Regions from separate parts of the Streptomyces avidinii genome, predicted to be linked through region 1. Evidence: riboswitches for the same ligand, from Rfam matches in the RefSeq annotation. Region 1 holds a riboswitch; each other region holds the start of a gene.
The links. A riboswitch is a leader RNA that binds a small molecule or an ion and turns the genes downstream of it on or off. The one in region 1 is predicted to bind cobalamin.

Region 1 (3,186 bases):
CGCCGCGTTGTCGGGCCCGCCCCGTCGGCCAGCCGGATCAGATCCACCTCGACGTCCCCAACCATTGGCCCCTGCCCAACCCCGAGACGATCACCACCTTCACACCTCGCATCACGCCTCGTCGGCGGGGAAGGGGGCGTTCTCGATCTGTACCGGACTCAGTGGGCTCGCTGGTTCCCAGGCGCGCGGATCGTATGCACGAAGCGTTCGGTCGGCGGGACAAGCTCTCGGACGGCGACCTCCACGAGGTGCGCCGGAGCGTCGCCCTCCGTCAGGGCCGTCACGTACTCGATGGCCTGGGCGGGGGTCAGCACAGGTAGTTTCCGGCGCAGCATGCGCAAGGCGCAGAGCCTTCCGCCGGCGGACGTCACCGCCCCGACCTCGTCGTGGAGATCGTCCACCGCAGTCCGTTCGGTCTCGCCTCTGATACGGACTCGGTAGTCCCGCTCCCACACCCCGGTCAGAGCCGAGACGACGCTGATCTGGTGCAGACCGCCGTCGACCCGGTCAACCAGGTACGGTCCGTTTCCGACCAGTGCGGAACTCGGTTTCCGGGTGCGGATGTACTCCTCGGAGGTCCAGGAGACGATCCACACCAGCTCGTGCCGCCGTGCCTGCACGATGGCCGTACGTATCGGGTCCAGCCCGATCGCCAGTTCCCTCCGGTAGTCGCGGTCCAGTTCTTCTTCGACGATCCGGATCGCGGAGTCTCGTCCCACCATGCGTGCAGCATCCCCGATGGGCTCGACCGGTGACCAGCAGGTTTCCGTCTCGCCGCGCGGTTCCGGCGGTGACAGTTAATCAGTGGAGCTCCGGAGCCGGCCGTGCCATGGTTGATCCACCGAAGGGGCGTAGCTCAGTTGGCCAGAGCACCGGTCTCCAAAACCGATGGTCGCAGGTTCGAGTCCTGCCGCCCCTGCAACGTGTCAGCAGCCATACCCATGAAGCCCGGACGGGCGACTTCTCCCGTCCGGGCTTCGCTGCGTCCACCACCGGACCACCCGGACCCGGTGGCCTGGTGGCTTCTGGCAGACTGGGCGCGTTACCCAGGCGGTGCAGGACAGGAAACCGGTGCGATTCCGGTGCGGTCCCGCCACTGTGACCGGTCCTTCCCGCGAGGGAGACCGGGAGTCAGACACTGACGCACCGCCTCCCTCGCAGTTTCACGTACCAGGGGACGCGGATCCCCCGGAGAGGCCTCGTCATGCTGTCGCGTTCCCGCGCCGCCGCCCTGCGCGCGCTCATACCCGTCGCACTCCTGATACCCCTGGCCGCGTGCGCCGGTTCCCCCGGGGTGGGGGAGGACAGGGCCGCGGGGAACCCCGCCGCCGCGCCCGGGTTTCCGTACACCCTCACCAACTGCGGTGTGAGCAGCACCTACCAGGCCCCGCCGCAGCGCGCGGTCACCATGAACCAGCACGCCACCGAGCTGCTGCTCGCCCTCGGGCTGGGCGACCGGATCGCCGGGTCCGCCTACCTCGACGACGCGGTGCTCCCGGTGTACCGGCCCGCCTACGACAAGATCAAGGTGCTGGCCAAGGAGTACCCCTCCAAGGAGATCCTGCTCGGCGCCGACCCCGACTTCGTCTACGGCGGGTACGCCAGCGCCTTCGACAAGGGACAGGGCCGCGACCGCGAGGGACTCGCCACCTCCGGCATCAACTCCCGGCTCAACGTGGAGTACTGCACCGAGGGCAAAGTCGGCCTCGACCAGCTGAAGACCGAGATCACCGAGGTGGCCCGCACCTTCGGGGTGCCCGAGCGCGGCGCGAAGCTCGTCGAGGAGGAGCAGCGCCGCATCGACGCCGTGACCGCCCGGGTCAAGGACCGGCCCCGGCCGTCCGTCTTCGTCTACGACTCCGGCGAGGCCTCCGCCGCGACCTCCGGCGGCAACGGCATCGGCAACGAGATCGTCTCGCTCTCCGGCGGCACGAACGTCTTCGCCGACCTCAAGGACACCTTCGGCGACGTGTCGTGGGAGCAGGTCATCGAGCGCCGGCCCGAGGTCGTCCTCATCTACGACTACGGCGGCACCACCGTCGAGGCCAAGAAGCAGCGACTGCTGAACGACCCGGCCCTCGCCGAGGTTCCCGCCGTCAAGAACCGGCGCTTCGTGGTGCTGCCGCTCTCCTCGGCCGTCCTCGGCGTGCGCGTCGCCGACGCCGTCGAGTCCCTCGGCGCGCAGCTCCACCCCACCGCCCCGTGAGGCTGCGCACCGTCGCAGTCCTCCTCGTCCTGGCCGCCGCGCTCGTCGTCTCCGCGGTGGCCGGCCTCGCGCTGGGGGCGGTCCGGATCGCCCCCGAGCGCGTGTTCGACATCGTCCTCGGCGGCCTGTCGGGGGAGCGGCGCACCGGCGCCTTCGCCGCCATCATCTGGGACGTCCGGCTGCCGCGCGTCCTCCTCGGGGCCGTCGTCGGCGCCGGGCTCGCGGTCGCGGGCACCGTGCTGCAGGCCCTCGTACGCAACGAGCTCGCCGACCCCTTCCTGCTCGGCGCGTCCTCCGGGGCCTCGGCCGGCGCCGTCCTCGTGATCGTCTTCGGTACGGGGGCCTTCGCGTTCGGCATGGGCCTGCCGCTCGCCGCCTTCGCCGGGTCCATGGCCGCGCTCGTCGCCGTCTACGCGATGGCCCGGCGCGGCGGAACCATGACCACCGGACGGCTCACCCTCGCCGGCGTCGCCGTGCAGTACATCCTGTCCGCCCTCACCAGCCTCGTCCTCGTGCTCTCCGCGCACCCCGACCAGATCCGCTCCGTCCTCTTCTGGACCCTCGGCGGCCTCGGCGGGGCCCGCTGGGACGAACTGACCCTGCCCGCCCTCGCGCTGCTCCTCGGCACCGGACTGCTCCTCGCCCTCGCCCGGCCGCTCGACCTGCTGCTGGCCGGAGAGGAGGGAGCTCGTACCCTCGGCCTGGACACCGGGCGCTTCCGCGCCGCCGCCTTCGTCCTCACCTCACTCGTCATCGGCGTGCTCGTCGCCTACAGCGGGGCGATCGGCTTCGTCGGGCTGATGGTTCCGCACGCCGCCCGCATGGTCGTCGGCGCCGGGCACCGGGCGCTGCTGCCGGTGGCCGCGCTGGGCGGGGCGGTGTTCCTGGTCCTGGCCGACCTGGTGGCCCGTACCGCGGCCGCGCCCGCCGAGATACCCGTCGGCGTGGTCACCGCACTCGTCGGCGGGCCGTTCTTCCTG
Region 2 (3,186 bases), 450 kb from region 1:
ATCGACGACGCGCCCGACGACGTGCCCGATGACACGGTTCACCGCGGGCTCCTCTCCTCATCCGAGGCGAAGGGCTTCCGCCGTCGTCACCGCCTCGCCGGCCCGGACCCCGTGCAGGACGTGGGCCAGGACCTCCGCGCCGCGCACGACGCGGGGGCCCGGCCGGTTGAAGTAGGCGGGTCCGTCCAGCACCCACACCTCACCGGACCGCACCGCCGGCAGGTCCTCCCACCCGGGCAGGGACGTCAGCAGTTCCCGCTCGCGCAGGGTGCGTTCCGGGGCGAACCCGCACGGCATGACCAGGAGCACGTCCGGGCGGGCGGCCCGGACCGCCTCCCAGTCCATCGGCCGGGTGTGCTCGCCCGGGGCGGCGATCAGCGCCTCTCCGCCCGCGCACGTGATCTGCTCCGGCACCCAGTGCCCGGCCGGCCAGAGCGGATCCAGCCATTCGATCGCCACCACACGGGGCCGCGGCCGCCCCGCGGTGAGGGTCCGTACGGTATCCAGCCGTGCGGCGAGCGCCTCCCGGCGGGCAAGCGCGTGATCCCGTACGCCGAGCAGCTCGCCCACCGTGACCAGGCAGTCCAGTACGTCGCCCAGGGTGCGCGGCTCCAGGCTGAGCACGCGGGGCCCGCCGTCCAGGACGCGCACCGCCCGGCTGACTCCCTCGTAGGAGACGGCGCAGACGTCGCACAGGTCCTGGGTCAGGACCACTTCGGGGGCCAGGGCGCCGAGGGCGTCGGTGTCGAGGGTGTAGAGCGAGGAGCCGCTGTGCGCGGCGCCGCCGACCGCGTCGGAGATCTCCCGGCTGCTCAGGGTGTCCGTTGAGAACTCGGCGGAGGTCACCACGGGCACGCCGGCCACGTGCTCCGGGGGCCAGTCGCACTCGTGCGTACGGCCCACCAGGTCGGCGGCCAGGCCGAGCTCGGCCACGATGTCGGTGGCCGCGGGCAGCAGCGAAACGATGCGCATTCCTTGACTGTAGGCCCTGGTCCGGGGGCTTTTCACACGTCCGCGCCGCGGCCGGGGGTGGACTTACTAGGACGTCCAACTATATCTTCGTGGCAAGCCCGCGGTGCAGGGAAGCCGGTGTGAATCCGGCGCGGTCCCGCCACTGTGACCGGGAAGTGTGCTCTTCAGCAGTACAGGCCACTGACGGAATCCATCCGTCGGGAAGGCCGGAGAGCGCGCGATGATCCGGGAGTCAGGATACCGGCCGTGGGATGTTCCGTGTTGTCCACGAGGATGGAGCAGACACGCATGGCACCGGTACGTGACCACGGCCCAGGTGATCCGGCGGAGTACCCGAACGGCGAGGCCCTGTCCCCGCGTTCGTGACTCGACGAGGGCGCCCCGGCCCTCCCCTGTCCCGCGGCCCCAGCCCGCGGTGCGCACCCCGATCGGTGCCGCACCGCCCCTGCGCCGCGCCTTCCTCGGATCTCACCTGACGAGAGCAGGCTTCGATGGTCCGCGAACTCACCCACTTCATCGGCGGAAAGCACACCACCGGCACGTCCGGGCTCTTCACCGACGTGTACGACCCCAACACCGGTACGGTCCAGGCCCGGGTCCCCCTGGCGGGCCGTGCCGACACCGAGGCGGCGATCGCCGACGCCGAGGAGGCCCAGCAGGAATGGGGCCGGTGGAACCCGCAGCGGCGCGCCCGCGTCATGCTGCGCTTCCTCCGGCTCGTCGAGGGCGAACGCGACGCGCTGGCCCGGCTGTTGTCCTCCGAGCACGGCAAGACCATCGCCGACGCGCACGGCGATCTGCAACGCGGCCTGGAGGTAGTGGAGTTCGCCGCCGGTGTCCCGCACCTGCTGAAGGGCGAGTTCACCGACAACGCGGGCACCGGGATCGACGTGCACTCGCTGCGCTCACCGCTGGGCGTGGTCGCCGGGATCACCCCTTTCAACTTCCCCGCGATGATCCCCCTTTGGCAGGCCGCACCCGCACTGGCCTGCGGCAACTCCTTCGTCCTGAAGCCCTCCGAGCGCGACCCGTCCGTACCGCTGCGCCTCGCCGAACTGTTCCTGGAGGCGGGCCTGCCGCCGGGTGTGCTCAACGTGGTCAACGGCGGCAAGGAGGCCGTCGACACCCTCCTCGAGGACCCGCGCGTGCCGGCCATCGGCTTCGTCGGATCCACCCCGGTCGCCGCGCACATCTACGCCACCGCAGCCGCCCACGGCAAGCGCGCCCAGTGCTTCGGCGGCGCCAAGAACCACATGATCGTGATGCCCGACGCCGACCTCGACCAGGCCGTGGAGGCGCTCATCGGCGCCGGCTACGGCTCGGCGGGCGAGCGCTGCATGGCCATTGCCGTCGCCGTCCCCGTCGGTGAGGAGACCGCGAACGCCCTGGTGGCCAAATTGACCGAGCGGATCGCCACCCTTCGCGTGGGGCGCTCCGACGACCCCGAGGCCGACTTCGGGCCGCTGGTCAGCCGGGACGCGCTCGACCGCGTGAACCGCTATGTCGGCATCGGAGCCACCGAGGGCGCCGAACTCGTCGTCGACGGACGCGGGTTCACCCTGCCCGGGCACGAGAACGGCTACTTCGCCGGAGCCACCCTCTTCGACCGGGTGACCCCGCAGATGCGGATCTACCGGGAGGAGATCTTCGGCCCGGTGCTGTCCGTCGTCAGGGCCGCCGACTACGAGGAGGCCCTGCGGCTGCCCACCGAGCACCCGTACGGCAACGGTGCGGCCGTCTTCACCCGTGACGGGGACACCGCGCGCGACTTCACCCGCCGGGTGGGTGCCGGCATGGTCGGCGTCAACGTGCCGATCCCCGTGCCCGTCGCCTACCACACCTTCGGCGGCTGGAAGCGGTCCGGCTTCGGGGACCTGAACCAGCACGGCCCCGACTCCATCCGCTTCTGCACCCGCACCAAGACCGTCACCTCGCGCTGGCCCTCCGGGGCCAAGGAGGGCGCGAGCTTCACCATCCCGACGATGGGATGAGCGCCGTGACCACCCTCACCGAGGACCAGCTCGCCCTCGCCGAGGTCACCCTCGACTTCGCCCAGGAACACCTCGCACCGCACGCGGTCGCCTGGGACCGGGACAAGCACTTCCCGGTCGACGTGATCCGGCGGGCCGCCGCCCTCGGCCTCGGCGGGGTCTACGTGCGCGAGGAGCACGGAGGTTCCGGACTCGGCCGGGCCGACGGCGTCCTCGTCTTCGA
Region 3 (3,186 bases), 2.6 Mb from region 1:
GGCGATCGTCGCCGTCGGGGCGATGGCGAGCAGCAGGGAGTTGCGCATACCGGTCTCGGCGACGCGGGCGCGCAGCGCCTCCCAGCGCTCCGGCCAGTTCAGCTCGACGTCGTAGTGGTCCGGGTGCAGGACACCGCGGGCGGTGCGGGTCTGCTCCCAGGCCGGCAGCGGGCCGCTGCGCTCGGCGAGGTCGCACGAGGCCTCGTAGGCGGCCAGCATGATGCGCTCGGAGAGCTTGGTGGACAGGGCCTTCGCCTCGGGGGAGTCGAAGGGCAGCTTCAGCTTGAAGAAGACGTCCTGGAGGCCCATCGCGCCCAGGCCCACCGGGCGCCAGCGGGCGTTGGAGCGGCCGGCCTGCTCGGTCGGGTAGAAGTTGATGTCCACCACGCGGTCGAGGAAGGTGACGGCGGTACGGACGGTCTCGTCGATCCGCTCCCAGTCGATCTCGCCGTCCACGACGAAGGCACCCAGGTTGACCGAGCCGAGGTTGCAGACGGCGGTCTCGCCGTCGTTGGTGACCTCGATGATCTCGGTGCACAGGTTCGAGGAGTGCACGACGGTGCCCGGCTCGGCGGTCTGGTTCGCCGTGCGGTTGGAAGCGTCCTTGAAGGTCATCCAGCCCTGGCCGGTCTGCGCGAGGGTGCGCATCATCCGGCCGTACAGGTCGCGGGCGGGCATGGTCTTGCGGGCCAGGCCGTCCGCCTCGGCCTTGCGGTAGGCGGCGTCGAAGTCGTCGCCCCACAGGTCGACCAGCTCGGGCACGTCGGCCGGGGAGAACAGCGACCACTCGGCGTCGGCGTTCACGCGGCGCATGAACTCGTCCGGCACCCAGTGGGCGAGGTTCAGGTTGTGCGTACGGCGCTGGTCCTCACCGGTGTTGTCGCGGAGCTCCAGGAACTCCTCGATGTCCGCGTGCCAGGTCTCCAGGTAGACGGCGGCGGCGCCCTTGCGGCGGCCGCCCTGGTTCACGGCGGCGACGGAGGCGTCGAGGGTCTTCAGGAACGGCACGATGCCGTTGGAGTGGCCGTTGGTGCCGCGGATCAGCGAACCGCGGGCGCGGATGCGGGAGTACGACAGGCCGATGCCGCCGGCGTGCTTGGAGAGCCGGGCCACCTGGTGGTAGCGGTCGTAGATCGAGTCGAGCTCGTCCAGCGGGGAGTCCAGCAGGTAGCAGGAGGACATCTGCGGGTGCCGGGTGCCGGAGTTGAAGAGCGTGGGGGAGGACGGCAGGTAGTCCAGGCGGCTCATCAGCCGGTACAGCGAGGCCACTTCCTCCACGGCCTGCACGCTGTCGTCCGCCGCGAGGCCGCAGGCCACGCGCAGCATGAAGTACTGCGGGGTCTCGATGACCTGACGGGTGATCGGGTGGCGCAGCAGGTAGCGGCTGTGCAGGGTGCGCAGACCGAAGAAGCCGAAGCGGTCGTCGGCGCCCTCGGCGAGGGTGAGCTCGACGAGCGAGTCCAGGCGGCTCGCGTGGGTGCGCACGAACTCGGCCGTGCGGTCGGCGATGAGGCCCTCGCGGTGGCCGACCTCGACGGAGGCCGAGAAGGAGGTGGAGCCCTGGCCCGCGGCCTCGTCCCGGACGGCCAGCGTCAGCAGGCGGGCGGCGAGCCGGGAGTAGGCCGGGTCCTCGGAGATCAGACCGGCGGCGGCCTCCGTGGCCAGCCCGCGCAGTTCGGCATCGTCGGCGGCGGAGCTGCGGCCGCGCAGGGCGGAGGCCGCGACCCGGCCGGGGTCGGTGTCGGGGAGGTCCGCCGTCAGTTCGGTGAGGGTACGCAGCAGCGTGGCCCCCGGGCCCTCGGTGTTGTCGCCAGAAGTGGACTCGGCGCGCGGTGCGGAAGGCGCGATGGTCACGGCGGGAGCTCTCCCTCGCTCGGCCCGGTCATCGGCGGAGCGGGGCGCGAGCGGGCGCATGCGGGCGCGACAGGAACGCGTACCCCGCATGGCGTCCACCGGCCCAACCGCGAGGCCCGGACGTGTCGGCACCCGGTTCGGTCGAGCCGGGCGCGCTGACGGCAGGTCATCGGACTTGGTGTCCGGATGCCGGACACTTCATACCGTTGCGGGACAGTTCCGGATTCTCACCGGATTCCCCTGCGGCGACAGCAGGCATGAGCATACATGTGGGGGCGGCCCGATGCGGCAACCCCCACATGTAGTGTCGGCGTGGCTACAGCTTGAGCCGATACGTGAGGAGTGTCAGGCCTTCGATCGGCGCCCAGTCCCGCTCCGGCGTGCGTACGAAGCCCAGGCGCGTGTAGATCCGGTGGGCGCCGGCCATGCTGCGCTGGGTGGAGAGCACGATGCCCGTGACCCCCTCGACGGCCCGCGCCCGTTCGATGCACGCCCGCACCAGAGCCTCGCCGGCGCCCTGGCCGCGCGCCGCGTGGGCCACCGCGAGCATCCGGAACTCCGCCTCGTCGGGGGCGGCGATGTCGGCGAGCGGGCTGCCGGGCGCGGCGAAGGTCACCCCGCCCAGCACCCGCCCGTCCCGCTCGGCGACGAGCACCTCGGCCGAGGCCGCCCGGCCGGCCACGTCGCGCAGCACGTGTAGGTATGCGTCGTCCTCGTTGAAGTCCAGATGCCCGTCGGCGAGGTAGGCCTGCGCCGTGATCTCGCCCAGCTCCGCGTAGTCGGCGGGCACCACCGTTCTGATCACCATGTCCATGCGGTCGAGTGTGCAGGACGGGTGCCGGCGGGCGGCGCCGTCGCCGGAGACGGCTGAACAGCGCGAAGGCCCCGCCGGAAGCAACCGGCGGGGCCTTCGGCGCGCGGGGCGGCTCAGCAGCAGCGGAAGCCCTCGCGGGGGTCCGCCTCGCGCGCGTCCGTACGGGCGCGTTCGAAGGCGCGGCGGGTGAGGACCTCCGCGTCCGGGTCGTGGGAGCGGGCGTGGGCCACGTACCGGTCGTACGCGGCCTCGCCCGAGAACTCCCGTACGTAGAACCGGGCCCTGGCCAGCGCGCTCCGTACGGTGCTCACGCCACCGGCTCCTTGACGTGTCCGCCGCCCGCGTCCGGGCCCGCCGCGGCGAGCTCCGCCCGCTCGTCCGCGGTGGCGATCAGACCGGCCGGGGCGACGATCTTCGACTCGGTCCACGGGACCTCGGAGAGGGTCGCCGACTCCGGGTTGCGGACGGCCTTCAGGCAGGTCCGGGCCGCGTCCGCGAGGACCACGATGATCAGGACG
Region 4 (3,186 bases), 440 kb from region 1:
ACGGCTTCGGCATGGGCTCCGGCGGCCCGGCCGTGATGCTGTGGGGCTGGGTCGGCGTCGGCCTCTTCGTGCTCTGCGTGGGCCTCGCCCTGGCGGAGGTGACCAGCGCCTACCCCACCTCCGGGGCGCTCTACTACATGGCCGACCGGCTCGGCGGACGCCGCTGGGGCTGGTACACGGGCTGGCTCAACCTGCTCGGCCTGCTCGGCGCCATCGCCGGGATCGACTACGGCGCGGCCCTGTTCACCGGCGCCTTCCTCAACCTGCGCTTCGGGTTCGTGCCCACCCCCGGCTCGACCTTCCTGATCTTCCTGTGCATCCTGCTGCTGCACGCCGCGCTCAACCTCTTCGGCGTCCGCCTCGTCAGCGTGCTCAACTCCATCAGCGTCTGGTGGCACCTGGGCGGTGTCGCCGTGATCGTCGGCGCCCTGGCCTTCGTACCCGACAACCACCAGTCGGCCTCGTTCGTCTTCACCGAGTTCGTCAACGACACCGGCTGGGCCAACCCGTTCTACGTGGCGGCGGTCGGCCTGCTGCTCGCCCAGTACACCTTCTCCGGCTACGACGCCTCCGCGCACCTCTCGGAGGAGACCTCCAACGCGTCCGTCTCCGCCGCCAAGGGCATCGTCCGGGCCATCTGGGTCTCCTGGATAGCCGGTTTCGCCCTGCTCGCCGGCCTCACCTTCGCCATCCAGGACTACGCGGCCGTCCAGGGCAGCGCCACCGGCGTCCCGCCCGCCCAGATCTTCATCGACGCGCTGGGCTCGGGCGGCGCCACCGCCCTGCTCCTCGTCGTCATCGTCGCGCAGCTCTTCTGCGGCAACGCCGAGGTCGCCGCCGCGAGCCGGATGGTCTTCGCGTTCAGCCGTGACAACGCACTGCCCGGCTCCGCGCTGTGGCGCAAGGTCAGCAGCCGGACCCAGACGCCGGTACCGGCCGTCTGGCTCGCGGTCGCCGTAGCGGGCGTACTGGCCCTGCCGTCGCTGTACTCCGCCACCGCCTACGGGGCCGTGACCGCCATCAACGTCATCGGCATCACCCCGGCCTACGCCATCCCGATCTACCTTCGCCTGCGCGCCGGCAACCGCTTCGAGCCCGGCCCCTGGAGCCTGGGCCGCTGGAGCAAGCCGATCGGCTGGATCGCCGTCGTCTGGGTGGCGCTCGTCACCGTCCTCTTCTGCCTGCCCCAGAAGTCCCCGGTCACCATCGACTCCATGAACTACGCCGTGATCGCCCTGGCGGTGGTCCTGGTCCTGGCCAGCGTCTGGTGGTACGTCGCCCGCCGCTCGTACGGCACCCCGTCGGCCTACGGCAACGCCCGCGAACAGGCGGAGATCGCCGAGGACATCGTCTGACCCGCCCGGCACGAGACCGTGCGGCCGGACGCGCGTCACGTCCGGCCGCACGGGCGACCGGCGACGCCGCCGGGCCGCAGGCACCGGTCGAGCTTCCGCCGCAGGCCGCGGCACGCGCCGGGCGGACGATGGCCGACCTCCCTTGCTCCGTCGGGCGGATCGTGCCGCCTTCATGTCCTACGCCCCGGACGCCGACCGGCTGGAGGCGCTGTCGGACCGGCTCGTGCTCGCCCGCGGCAACGACTCCGCGGCGAACTGCCGTACCGCCCGGCCGCTTTGCCGGCCGAGCGGTACGGCTGGGCTGTCTCATTTTCGCGGTCCGGCATGTGGACGGCTTTAGTCACGCTCCGGCGAGTCCGCCTAGGGTGGTTTCCGCAGCTGGTTCGCCCCGTCCGCCAGGCGGGATGCGTCGTAAGAGGGAACCCGGTGGGAATCCGGGACTGCCCCGCAGCGGTGAGCGGGAACGACCGCCGTCATACGCACTGGGACCGGACAACGGTCCTGGGAAGCGACGGCCAGTAGGTGCCCGCCGGGAGACCGGCAGGCGTGCCCGCGAGTCCGAAGACCTGCCCGTTGCCCGCACGCGACCGTTCGCATGCGGCCATTCCGGTGACCTCGTGGGCGGGTCGGCGTACACAACGAGCGGCACGTGCGGCATCTTCCGCGACGTGGGCCGCCCGTTCTGTCGTTCCCTTCGCGTCCGCGTCCCGTCCGCGGGATGTTCAGGACACATCTCGCGAAGGAGAGTTCCGTGACAGCGAAGCCCGCGACCGCGGCAGCACGAGCCACCGTTTACGGCTACGCCCGCCAGGGACAGAACCGCGAACTGAAGAAGGCCATCGAGGGCTACTGGAAGGGCCGCGTCACCGCCGACGCCCTCCGGCAGACCGCCGCCGACCTCCGCCGTTCGAACTGGCAGCAGCTGGCCGACGCCGGCATCACCGAGGTGCCGACCGGTGACTTCTCGTACTACGACCACGTCCTGGACACCAGTGTCATGGTCGGCGCCGTTCCCGAGCGGCACCGCGCGGCCGTCGAGGCGGACGCGCTCGACGGCTTCTTCGCGATGGCCCGGGGCACCCAGGACGTCGCCCCGCTGGAGATGACGAAGTGGTTCGACACCAACTACCACTACCTCGTCCCCGAACTCGGCCCGGACACCGTCTTCACCGCCGACTCCACCAAGCAGGTCGCCGAGCTGACACAAGCGCTCGCGCTGGGCCACACGGCCCGCCCGGTCCTGGTCGGCCCCGTCACCTACCTGCTGCTGGCCAAGCCCGCCCCGGGCGTGGCCGCCGACTTCCAGCCCCTGACCCTGCTCGACCGGCTGCTGCCCGTCTACGCCCAGGTCCTGGCGGACCTGCACGCCGCCGGCGCCGAGTGGGTGCAGCTGGACGAGCCCGCCCTGGTCCAGGACCGTACCCCGGCCGACCTGAACGCCGCCGCCCGCGCCTACCGGGAGCTCGGCGCACCGACCGACCGGCCCAAGCTGCTCGTCGCCTCCTACTTCGACCGGCTCGGCGACGCCCTCCAGGTGCTCGCCGCCGCGCCCGTCGAGGGCCTCGCGCTGGACTTCACCGAGGGCGCCGCCGCGAACCTCGCCGACCTCGCCGCCGTCGGCGGCCTGCCCGGCAAGCGGCTCGTCGCAGGTGTGGTCAACGGCCGCAACATCTGGATCAACGACTACCAGAGGTCCCTGACCACCCTCGGCACCCTCCTGGGCCTCGCCGACCGGGTGGACGTCGCCGCGTCCTGCTCCCTCCTGCACGTCCCGCTGGACGCCAACGCCGAACGCGACATCGATCCGCAGATCCGCCGCTGGCTCGCCTTC

Region 2: it holds a riboswitch for cobalamin, as region 1 does, so the genes downstream of both, OG373_RS05305 (CoA-acylating methylmalonate-semialdehyde dehydrogenase) here and OG373_RS03325 (ABC transporter substrate-binding protein) in region 1, are expected to answer to the same signal.
Region 3: it holds a riboswitch for cobalamin, as region 1 does, so the genes downstream of both, OG373_RS14385 (ribonucleoside-diphosphate reductase subunit alpha) here and OG373_RS03325 (ABC transporter substrate-binding protein) in region 1, are expected to answer to the same signal.
Region 4: it holds a riboswitch for cobalamin, as region 1 does, so the genes downstream of both, metE (5-methyltetrahydropteroyltriglutamate--homocysteine S-methyltransferase) here and OG373_RS03325 (ABC transporter substrate-binding protein) in region 1, are expected to answer to the same signal.

Annotation. Positions count from the first base shown of each region.
Region 1 covers NZ_CP108863.1:709,375-712,560, reverse strand. The annotation lists gene OG373_RS03335 (YrhB domain-containing protein) at 159-722, opposite strand; tRNA gene OG373_RS03330 (tRNA-Trp) at 846-919, shown strand; cobalamin riboswitch at 1,023-1,162, shown strand; gene OG373_RS03325 (ABC transporter substrate-binding protein) at 1,208-2,206, shown strand; gene OG373_RS03320 (FecCD family ABC transporter permease) at 2,203-3,186, shown strand, end outside.
Region 2 covers NZ_CP108863.1:1,159,147-1,162,332, reverse strand. The annotation lists gene OG373_RS05310 (cobalamin-binding protein) at 58-972, opposite strand; cobalamin riboswitch at 1,046-1,236, shown strand; gene OG373_RS05305 (CoA-acylating methylmalonate-semialdehyde dehydrogenase) at 1,464-2,963, shown strand; partial or broken gene OG373_RS05300 (acyl-CoA dehydrogenase family protein) at 2,960-3,186, shown strand, end outside.
Region 3 covers NZ_CP108863.1:3,325,082-3,328,267, reverse strand. The annotation lists gene OG373_RS14385 (ribonucleoside-diphosphate reductase subunit alpha) at 1-1,854, opposite strand, end outside; cobalamin riboswitch at 1,997-2,126, opposite strand; gene OG373_RS14380 (GNAT family N-acetyltransferase) at 2,171-2,668, opposite strand; gene OG373_RS14375 (CstA-like transporter-associated (seleno)protein) at 2,782-2,979, opposite strand; gene OG373_RS14370 (carbon starvation CstA family protein) at 2,976-3,186, opposite strand, start outside.
Region 4 covers NZ_CP108863.1:1,149,894-1,153,079, forward strand. The annotation lists gene OG373_RS05270 (amino acid permease) at 1-1,355, shown strand, start outside; cobalamin riboswitch at 1,718-1,944, shown strand; gene metE (5-methyltetrahydropteroyltriglutamate--homocysteine S-methyltransferase) at 2,107-3,186, shown strand, end outside.